2 regions of the Streptomyces uncialis genome follow, and region 1 is predicted to be linked to the other one. Evidence: riboswitches for the same ligand, from Rfam matches in the RefSeq annotation. Region 1 holds a riboswitch; the other holds the start of a gene.
The links. Region 1 has a riboswitch for cyclic di-AMP ahead of OG711_RS06450 (M23 family metallopeptidase). Riboswitches for the same ligand answer to the same signal wherever they lie in the genome.
Positions count from the first base shown of each region.

Region 2: it holds a riboswitch for cyclic di-AMP, as region 1 does, so the genes downstream of both, OG711_RS16165 (transglycosylase family protein) here and OG711_RS06450 (M23 family metallopeptidase) in region 1, are expected to answer to the same signal.

Region 1 covers NZ_CP109583.1:1,619,388-1,624,292, reverse strand. The annotation lists gene OG711_RS06455 (tyrosine-protein phosphatase) at 544-1,341, opposite strand; cyclic di-AMP (ydaO/yuaA leader) riboswitch at 1,799-1,919, shown strand; gene OG711_RS06450 (M23 family metallopeptidase) at 1,922-2,887, shown strand; gene OG711_RS06445 (SGNH/GDSL hydrolase family protein) at 3,110-3,901, shown strand; gene OG711_RS06440 (STM4011 family radical SAM protein) at 3,921-4,772, opposite strand; gene OG711_RS06435 (STM4012 family radical SAM protein) at 4,778-4,905, opposite strand, start outside.
Region 2 covers NZ_CP109583.1:3,925,403-3,930,307, reverse strand. The annotation lists gene OG711_RS16175 (cytochrome P450 family protein) at 1-451, shown strand, start outside; gene OG711_RS16170 (transglycosylase family protein) at 571-1,716, shown strand; cyclic di-AMP (ydaO/yuaA leader) riboswitch at 1,891-2,082, shown strand; gene OG711_RS16165 (transglycosylase family protein) at 2,087-2,842, shown strand; gene eno (phosphopyruvate hydratase) at 4,261-4,905, shown strand, end outside.

The DNA of each region.
Region 1 (4,905 bases):
CAGTTCCCCGCGCCCCTTAGGTCGGCCCCGGTGGGCGCACCCCGTTCGTGCGGGTCGCTCGGTGGATGCGCAGTTCCCCGCGCCCCTTTGGGGCGCCTCGGCCGCCTGATGTTGCTGTTCGCCCTCCTCCTCGTGCAGTCGCGCTGCTGCGGGAGGGGGTGGGCGGGAATCTCTGCTCGCAGACTCCGATGCTCTTCAGTAGCTCCGCTGGACGTGTTACCGAGCGTGTCGGATCGAGGACGGAGAATCCCGACCGGCCCCGACCCGAAGAACAAGCAGAACGCGCCCCAAAGGGGCGCGGGGAACTGCGCAAAACCACCGAGCGACGGCACAGGAACGAAGTGCGCCACGCCGGACAGACCTGGGAAGCGCAAGCGAAGGCGACCCGCGGGGAACTGCGCGAAACCCACGAGCGACGGCACAGGAACGGAGTGCGTCCAGCCGGACGGACCTGGGAAGCGCAAGCGAAGGCGACCCGCGGGGAACTGCGCGAAACCCACGAGCGACGGCACAGGAACGGAGTGCGTCCAGCCGGACAGACCCTTACGCCAAGAAGCGGTCGCGAAGGCGGTCACGGTCCGGGGCGGTGAGGCCGAGGCCGTCGGACAGGTAGGCCTCGGTGCTGCCCCAGCGCCGGTCGATCGAGTCGAACCCCGCCGCCAGATACTCGACCCGCGCGTCGAAAAGCGGGCGCAACAGCTCCATGACCTCCGGCGCGTACCCGTCCACCGCGGCCTCGCTGCGCCGCACCCGGTACCGCCGGTGCGCCGCGTTCGACTTGAGGTAGTCCGCCTCGATGGCGTCCCGCTCGACACCGAGCGCCAGCAGCGTCACCGCTATGGACAGCCCCGCGCGGTCCTTGCCCGCGGCACAGTGCATGAGCGCGGGCACGCTCCCGTCCGCGAGCGACCGCAGCACCCGCCCGTGCTCGGCGGTCCGCTCCTCGATGATCGTCCGATACGCCTCGACCATGCGGTTCGCCGCGCGGCCCTCCGCGAGGTGCTCGCGGAGCTGGGCGAGATCCCCCTGCCGGACCATCTGCCAGAACTCCGTACCGTCGGCCGGATCGCTCAGCGGTACGTTCACGTTGCGGACGCCCGGCAGTGCCACATCGAGACCGTCGAGCCCCCGGTCCGCGGAGTCGCGGAAGTCGAAGATGGTGTGCAGCCCCAGCGAGGCGAGGTAGTCGCTGTCCTCCGCGGTCGCCTGGGCGAGATGCCCGCTGCGGTACAGCACCCCGTGGCGGACGCGCCTGCCGTCCGTGGTCGGCAGGCCACCCACGTCACGGAAGTTGCGGACTCCGGTCAGTTCGGGCTCGGTCGACGGGATCTGCTGCGTCACGCGGGGGCTCCTCCCGGTCCGCCGCCGGCACCTCCGCCGACGAGCGCGATTCCGACGATACGACATCCAGTCATCGGATGATCAGACCCCAAGTGGTGATAAAGGGTTGATGATGCTCTATGTCTGTTTAGTGGCATTAAGTTGAACTGGCCCCGGAATAAAGTGCCCTGGTCCGGATACCCGTGACCGGGATCATAATTGTCACGTTGGGTGTCGGACGAGGACTCCCGGGCGCCCTTTCACCGTCCGGGAATTGAGCCTCCCGCTGACCTCCGCGGTCGACGCAGGGTGACCGGGAATCCGGCCTTGGATCAAGGAATGGCCGGTCGCCCCGGGGGTCTTGGTTGTCCACGGCGAGCCCGCTCGCCTAGCGTCACGCTCAATCCGGGCGGACGCCTAGTCCTGCCGCCGTCCGGGGTCCGCAACGTCACCCGACACCGGCAGGAGCGGGGAACCCACAGGTAGTACGCCGTGTCCGGGCAACCGGACCGGCTCGGGGTGAAGCCGCGTGAAAGCGCGGCCGGGCATCTCCAGCCCGAACCCGACAGCTCACCTCGCAGGCGCCGGAGAGGAAAACGTCATGCCCGCGAAGGGTAAGCACCGCCGTCCCAAGTCCACCCGTATAGCCAGGTCGATCGCCGTCGCAGGAACCGGTGGCGCGGCCCTGGCCCTGCCGCTGATCGGCGCCACCGGCGCCGAGGCGGCCACCCCGCACTCCGCCCCGGCCGTGACCGGCGCCCAGAACGCCGTACAGGCCCCCGCCGAGCGGACCGCCGTCAAGACCTCCGAGGTCAGGACGTACGCCGTCAAGGTCGGTGACCATCTCTCGAAGATCGCCGACGAGCAGGCCGTCCAGGGCGGCTGGCAGCGGCTCTACGACGACAACCGCGGCACCGTCGGCTCGGACCCGGGCCTGATCCATCCCGGACTGAAGCTCACCATCGGCGCCAAGGCCGCTGCCGCGCCCGAGGCCCCCGCGCCGAAGCCGGCCGCCCCGAAGGCGCAGGCCCCGAAGGCGCAGGCGCCCAAGGCCGCCGCGCCCAAGGCGCAGCCGAAGGCCGCGGAGCCCGAGGCCGCCGCCCCGAAGGCCGCCGCCCCGAAGGCCGCCCCCGCCGAGGCCGCCGCCCCGGAGCAGGCCGACTCGGGCTGGACCCGGCCCGTCGACTCCGGTGTCGGCACGGGGTACCGCGCCTCCGGCAGCATGTGGTCCAGCGGCTACCACACCGGTGTCGACTTCAGCGTGCCCGCCGGTACGCCCCTGAAGTCCGTCGGCCCCGGCACCGTGGTGTCGGCCGGATGGGCCGGTTCGTACGGCAACCAGGTCGTCATCCAGCACACCGACGGCAAGTACTCGCAGTACGCGCATCTCTCGCAGCTCACCGTCTCGGCCGGGCAGTCGGTCACGGGCGGCCACCAGATCGGTCTCGCCGGTTCCACCGGCAACAGCACCGGGCCGCACCTGCACTTCGAGATCCGTACCTCGCCCGACTACGGCTCCGACATCGACCCGATGTCCTACCTGCGGTCGAAGGGCGTCGGCATCTGACGACTCCCGCGGCCACCGGCCGCATCCCTGAACGGGGCCGTATCGGCGGATACGGCCCCGTTCGCGTGCCACCGCACAGTGAGCGGCGCGCTGTCGTCGGGGGCGCCCGCTATTCCTGCCCGGCGCAAAACAGCGGCATGGCCTTTCTCACGTCCCGTCAACCCCCCTCAGCGCATTATTACGGTGGCGTAGGTCACGGCCCGCCGTGAAAGATGGGCCGACGTGAGCGCACAGTCGACCTTCCCCCCACCGCACCCCCTCCGGTCCTACGCGGCCATCGGCGACAGCTTCACGGAAGGGGTCGGTGACCCCGGCCCCGGCGGAGCGTTCGTGGGATGGGCCGACCGGCTGGCGGTCCTCCTCGCCGACCGGCTGGCGGAGGACGGCTTCCGGTACGCCAACCTCGCCGTACGCGGCCGACTCCTCGACCAGATCGTCGCGGAGCAGATCCCCCGCGCCCGGCGGCTCGCCCCCGACCTCGTGACGTTCTGCGCCGGGGGCAACGACATCATCCGGCCCGGCACCGACCCCGACGAGGTCGCCGAACGCTTCGAGCGCGCCGTCGCGGACCTCACCGGAACCGTGGCGACCGTGATGGTGACCACCGGCTTCGACACCCGTGACATCCCCGTACTGAGGCGGTTCCGCGGCAAGATCGCCACCTACAACGGTCATGTCCGGGCCATCGCCGACCGTTACGGATGCCCCGTCCTCGACCTGTGGTCGCTGCGGACCGTGCAGGACCGCCGCGCCTGGGACGGCGACCGGCTGCATCTCTCGGCCGAGGGCCACACCCGGGTCGCCCTGCGGGCCGGTCAGGTGCTCGGCGTCGAGGTCCCCGCCGACCCCGACCAGCCGTGGCCCCCGCTGCCGCCCCGGGGCACCCTCGAAGTGCGCCGCGACGACATCCACTGGGCGCGCGAGTACCTCGTTCCCTGGATCGGGCGGCGGCTGCGGGGCGAGTCCTCCGGCGATCATGTGGAGGCCAAGCGCCCCGATCTGCTGCCCCTGTGACCCGGCCGCCCGGCCCGGCTCAGCCGCCCGGCCCGGCCGGTATCCGCTCCAGGACCCCGCCCGCGAAGACGTCGTACAGCGGCAGCGTCTCCAGATGCACGTACCCGATATGGCAGTCGCACAGCGTCAGCGGGCAGGGCCGGGGCGCCAGCGCGGCACGGTAGGAGCCGTCGTACAGATTGCCCAGCTCCGCCGGGACGAAGTGGCAGCGGCGGACCGTGCCGTCACCGTCCACCGACACCACCGACTCACCGGTACGGCACGGCAGCCCCGCGCTGCGATGCGGATGACGGCTGTACGGGAACAGCGGGTCCAGCGCCGTCCACCGGTCGGCCTCCTCGTCGGAGTACGTGTGCCCCTCCGCGGCGTTCACCCACAGATACACCTCCTCCGGCAGCTCCGCCCGCAGCCGCCGCGCGTCCTCCAGATGCTCCGCCAGCCCCACGATCCCCACACTGAACCGCACCCCCCGCGCGCTCAGCTCCCGGCACTTGCCGAGGAACCGCTCGTACGGCGTCTGGCCCGGGTGGTACGTGCACCACAGAGCGACCGTGTCCAGGTCGGCCTCGGCGAGCCAGTCCGTACGGCAGCTCAGATTCGTCTGGATCGCCACCCGCTCGACATGCGGCAGCCGCGACAGCTCCACCAGCGCCCGCCGGTACCACGACCGCACCAGCCCCTCGCCCCACGGGGTGAACAGCACCGACAGCCGCCCTTGCTCGTACGCGCCCACCCACTCGGTGAACCGGGCCAGCGCCGCCCGGTCCGCACGGAGCTGCTCCCCGCTGTCACGCCGCTTGGCGAACGGACAGTACGGGCAGTCGTAGTCGCACGACGCCAGCGGCCCCCGGTACAGCACGGTCAGATCCATGGCGTTCACCGTGCCTCGTACGCGGCCATCGCCGCCCGCACCGCGGGGGAGAACAGCTCGGGACCCAGGGCGTCGGAGTACGCCAGCCCCTCCGGCGACAGCCGCAGCACCCCCGCCGGGGCGCCGCCGTCCA
Region 2 (4,905 bases), 2.3 Mb from region 1:
GGACGGGGTTCTCCTCGCCACCGCGGTGGAGGAACTGCTGCGCTTCGACGGGCCGGTGGAGATGGCCACCTGGCGCTTCGCCACCGAGCCGCTGCGGCTCGGCGGGCAGGACATCGGGCGCGGGGACCCCGTACTCGTCGTCCTCGCCGCCGCCGACCGCGATCCGGCGCGATTCGACCGCCCCGACACCCTCGATCTGACGCGCCGCGAGAATCCGCATCTCGGCTACGGCCACGGCATCCACTACTGCCTGGGCGCGCCCCTCGCCCGGATGGAGGGACAGATCGCGCTGGCGGCCCTGCTGACACGGCTTCCGGACCTCGAACTCGCGGCGGCGCCCGAGGAGTTGAGATGGCGCGGCGGGCTCATCATGCGGGGCCTGCGGACCCTGCCCGTCAGCTTCTCACCGGTTGTCCGGAACGCAGCTGTTGACGGTATGTCAGCTCCGTGACTTCCACGTGATCTGCGCTGCATCGACTTGTGACAAACGTTCGAGAGCCGCTACGTTCACGTCGACCCGGCGGTCCCCACCCGCCGCGTTGCCCCTGACGTCCCACGAAAGGCCCCCGTATGCGCTCCGGGAACGGTCGTCACCGTCGCCCTCGTCAGGCACCCGCTCTGGTCGTCGCAGCCGGGGTCACCGGCTCGGCGATCGCCATTCCACTGCTCGGCGCGACCGGTGCCACCGCCGCTGAGGCGGGAACCTGGGACCGGCTCGCCGAGTGCGAGAGCGGCGGCGCCTGGAGCGCCGACGACGGCAACGGCTTCTACGGCGGGCTCCAGCTGTCCCAGGAGACCTGGACGGAGTACGGCGGGCTCGCCTACGCCACCGGGCCGGACCAGGCCAGCCGCTCCCAGCAGATCACCGTCGGGGAGCGGGTCCTCGCCGCACAGGGTCCCGGTGCCTGGCCCGGCTGCGGTGTCTCCGTCGGCCTCACCAAGGACGCCCCGCCCGCGGACGTCGACCCGGGTGTCCTGCCGTCCGCCGCGGCGAAGCCCGGCGGTTCGGACGGCAAGGCCGCCACCCCGGCCCCTTCGTCCGGTACGTCCGGGAAGAAGGGGACATCGCCTTCGCCGAGTCAGTCGTCCGACACGTCGGGCTCCGCCACGAACACGACGCCCCGCGGGCTCGGCGCCAAGGGCGACGCCCGCGACAAGGAGCGCGCCGCGAAGACCGGTACGGCCACGGAGGCGGCTACGGACGCGTCCCCGTCCGCCGCCCCGACGACCGGGGCGGGCGACGCCACGGCCACGGCCACGGACGAGCCGGAGGCCGGCAAGAGCACGGGCGGTACGGGCAGCACCGACGGGACGACCGCGCCGACCGGTGCCGAGACCTCGCCGGACGAGTCCCCCAAGTCGGAGTCGACGGACGGTGCTTCGCCGAGCGCGACCGCCGACCCGGCCACGGGTGAGGACACCGGCGCGGGCCGCCACCGCGGCGGCCCGGCGACCGAGGAGGCCGTCGACTCCCGTGCCGGTGACCCGGCCGGACGACATGCCTCACGCGGCGGGACAACCCGTGACGAACTGGACAAGTCGTACACGGTGCAGTCGGGCGACAACCTGTGGGACATCGCCGACTCCCAGGGTGTCGAGGGTGGTTGGAGCGCCCTCTATGACGGCAACAAGGGGACCGTCGGGACCGACCCCGACCTGATCCTGCCTGGCCAGAGCCTTGATCTGGTGCCCGAAACAGCCAAGAAGAAGCTGTAGTTCGCACTGAATGTCCGCTTTTGGCGCATGGGGCGGAAGTGAGACATGAGTCTCACCGGCCGGGGTGAGCTTTGAATTCCGGCCGCGCCCATGCGTACGGTCAGGACCGCTCGCCACTGCGGGCACCGATCGCCGTCACGCCGAATCCTGCCGACGGAGGCTCGGGAACACTCGACGCGTAAAGCGCCGTAGGCAGGAGCGGGGGACCCAAGGTAAGCGCCGGGCGCGACCGTTCACGGAGTCGACAGGACTGCGGGACACGGAAGCCGACCGGCTAGGGGTGGAGCCGCGCGCCAGACGCGCGGCCGGGCAACTCATTCGGCCCGAACCCGACAGCTCACCTCGTAGGCGTCGGTGAGGGGATGACTTCATGCTGCTTTCCGGCAAGGGCAAGCACCGCAAGCCCAGCAAGGCCACCCGTATCGTCGCCCTCGCCGGTGTGACCGGCGCGGCCGTCGCCGCCCCGCTGATGGCCGCGGGCACCGCTTCCGCCGCCACCGCGTCCGAGTGGGACACCGTCGCCCAGTGCGAGTCCGGCGGCAACTGGTCGATCAACACCGGCAACGGTTACTACGGCGGCCTCCAGTTCTCCGCCTCCACCTGGGCGGCCTTCGGCGGCACCGCGTACGCGGCCACCGCCAACCAGGCCACCAAGTCCCAGCAGATCGAGATCGCCGAGAAGGTCCTCGCCGGTCAGGGCAAGGGTGCCTGGCCGAGCTGTGGTGTCGGCCTGTCCGGTGCCGCGTACGGTGGCGGCGCCGCCGAGCAGCCGAAGCCGCAGCCGCAGCAGACCCAGCCCCAGCAGCAGCCGCAGCAGAGCGCTCCCGCGCCGCAGCCGCAGCAGGAGACCGAGCAGCGCGCCTCGCGTTCGCAGGACCGCGCTCCGGCCGCCGCGCCGAGCCAGGCGCCGAAGCCCGCCGCGCCCGCCGAGAAGATCGAGACCCCGACCGGCAAGAAGGTCGAGAAGGGCGACGGCGAGTACAAGGTCAAGACCGGTGACACGCTGAGCGCGATCGCCGACGCCGAGGGTGTCAAGGGTGGCTGGCAGAAGCTGTTCGAGCTGAACGACGACATCGTCGACGACGCGGACTTCATCTTCCCCGGTCAGCAGCTCCACCTGTCCTGATCCCAGGACCCCCGGTTCCCTGAACCATCCCCCACCCGGCCGGGCCGCACCCCGCCCCGGCCGGGAAGCCCGCCCCGACGCACCCGCCCGCGTCGGGGCGGCCCCCTTTCCGGAGCTCCCCCCCCCGCTGGCCGGGCCCGAGGTCTGTCCGGCTGGGCGCACTTCGTTCCTGTGCCGTCGTCCGTGGGTTTCGCGCAGTTCCCCGCGCCCCTTGGGGGCGCGTCCGGTCGGTTCTTCGGGTCGGTGCCGGTCGGGATTCTCCGTCCTCGATCCGACACGCTCGGTACGACGTGTCCTTGCCGGACTGAAGAGCATCGGAGTCTGCGAGCAGAGATTCCCGCCCACCCCCTCCCGTAGCCGAGCGAGTCCGCGAGGAGGGTGGTTTGAACCCCGGCCCCGGTCGCTGACAGCCCGCACCCTGATCGCCGGCCCCAACTGGGCGCCCCCAAAGGGGCGCGGGGAACTGCGCACCCACGAACGACCTGTGCGGGAAAAGTACGCCCAGCACAAGAAACCCAGGGGCGCGGGGAACTGCGCAAAAGACGAGGGCGGACCCGCACCCGAAGAGCGACCGCAAGGGGGCAGCACCCAGGGGCGCGGGGAACTGCGCACCCCCGGGCGGCCCGCACGGGAACAAGTGCGCCCACCCGGACAGACCTCGCAAGCGCGAGCGAAGGCGACCCGCGGGGAACTGCGCAAAGACGAGGGCGGACCCGCACCCGAAGAGCGACCGCAAGGGGGCACCACCCAGGGGCGCGGGGAACTGCGCACCCCCGGACGGCCCGCACAGGAACAAGTGCGCCCACCCGGACAGACCTCACAAGCGCGAGCGAAGGCGACCCGCAGGGAACCGCGCAAAAGACGAGGGCGGACCCGCACCCGAAGAGCGACCGCAAGGGGGCACCATCCAGGGGCGCGGGGAACTGCGCACCCACGGGCGGCCCGCACGGGAACAAGTGCGCCCACCCGGACAGACCTCGCAAGCGCGAGCGAAGGCGACCCGCGGGGAACTGCGCAAAGACGAGGGCGGACCCGCACCCGAAGAGCGACCGCAAGGGGGCAGCACCCAGGGGCGCGGGGAACTGCGCACCCACGGGCGGCCCGCACGGGAACAAGTGCGCCCACCCGGGCAGACCTCGCAAGCGCGAGCGAAGGCGACCCGCAGGGAACCGCGCACCCCCGGACGTACCCGCACGGGAACAAGTACGCCCAGCACAGGAAATCCTCGGAAGCGCAAGCGAAGGCGACCCGCTCGGATGATCCTCCGTCCCCCCATTTGTTTGATCACGGAACAATTTGGTTTCCGTTTGTCCACAGGGCGGCCCGCTGAGTGGCCGACGCCCCGCAGGCCGTTAGGCTCAGGTGCGGCGGGACCACCGGCCCCGCGTACCCGCGTCACATCCCAGAAGGAGATGCTCGTGCCGTCCATCGACGTCGTCGTAGCCCGGGAAATCCTGGACTCCCGAGGCAACCCCACGGTCGAGGTCGAGGTGGGCCTCGATGACGGCAGCACCGGCCGGGCCGCCGTCCCGTCCGGTGCGTCCACGGGCGCCTTCGAGGCCCTGGAGCTGCGTGACGGCGACCCCAACCGCTACGGCGGCAAGGGCGTCGAGAAGGCAGTCCTCGCGGTCATCGAGCAGATCGGCCCGGAGCTCGTCGGCTACGACGCGACCGAGCAGCGCCTGATCGACCAGGCCATGTTCGACCTGGACGCCACCCCGGACAAGTCGTCGCTCGGCGCCAACGCCATCCTCGGCGTCTCGCTCGCCGTCGCGCACGCCGCCTCCGAGGCCAGCGACCTGCCGCTGTTCCGCTACCTGGGCGGCCCCAACGCGCACCTCCTGCCGGTGCCGATGATGAACATCCTGAACGGTGGGTCGCACGCCGACTCCAACGTCGACATCCAGGAGTTCATGATCGCCCCGATCGGCGCGGAGTCCTTCTCCGAGGCCCTGCGCTGGGGCACCGAGGTCTACCACACGCTGAAGAAGGTCCTGAAGTCGAAGGGCCTGGCCACCGGCCTCGGCGACGAGGGCGGCTTCGCCCCGAACCTCGGCTCCAAC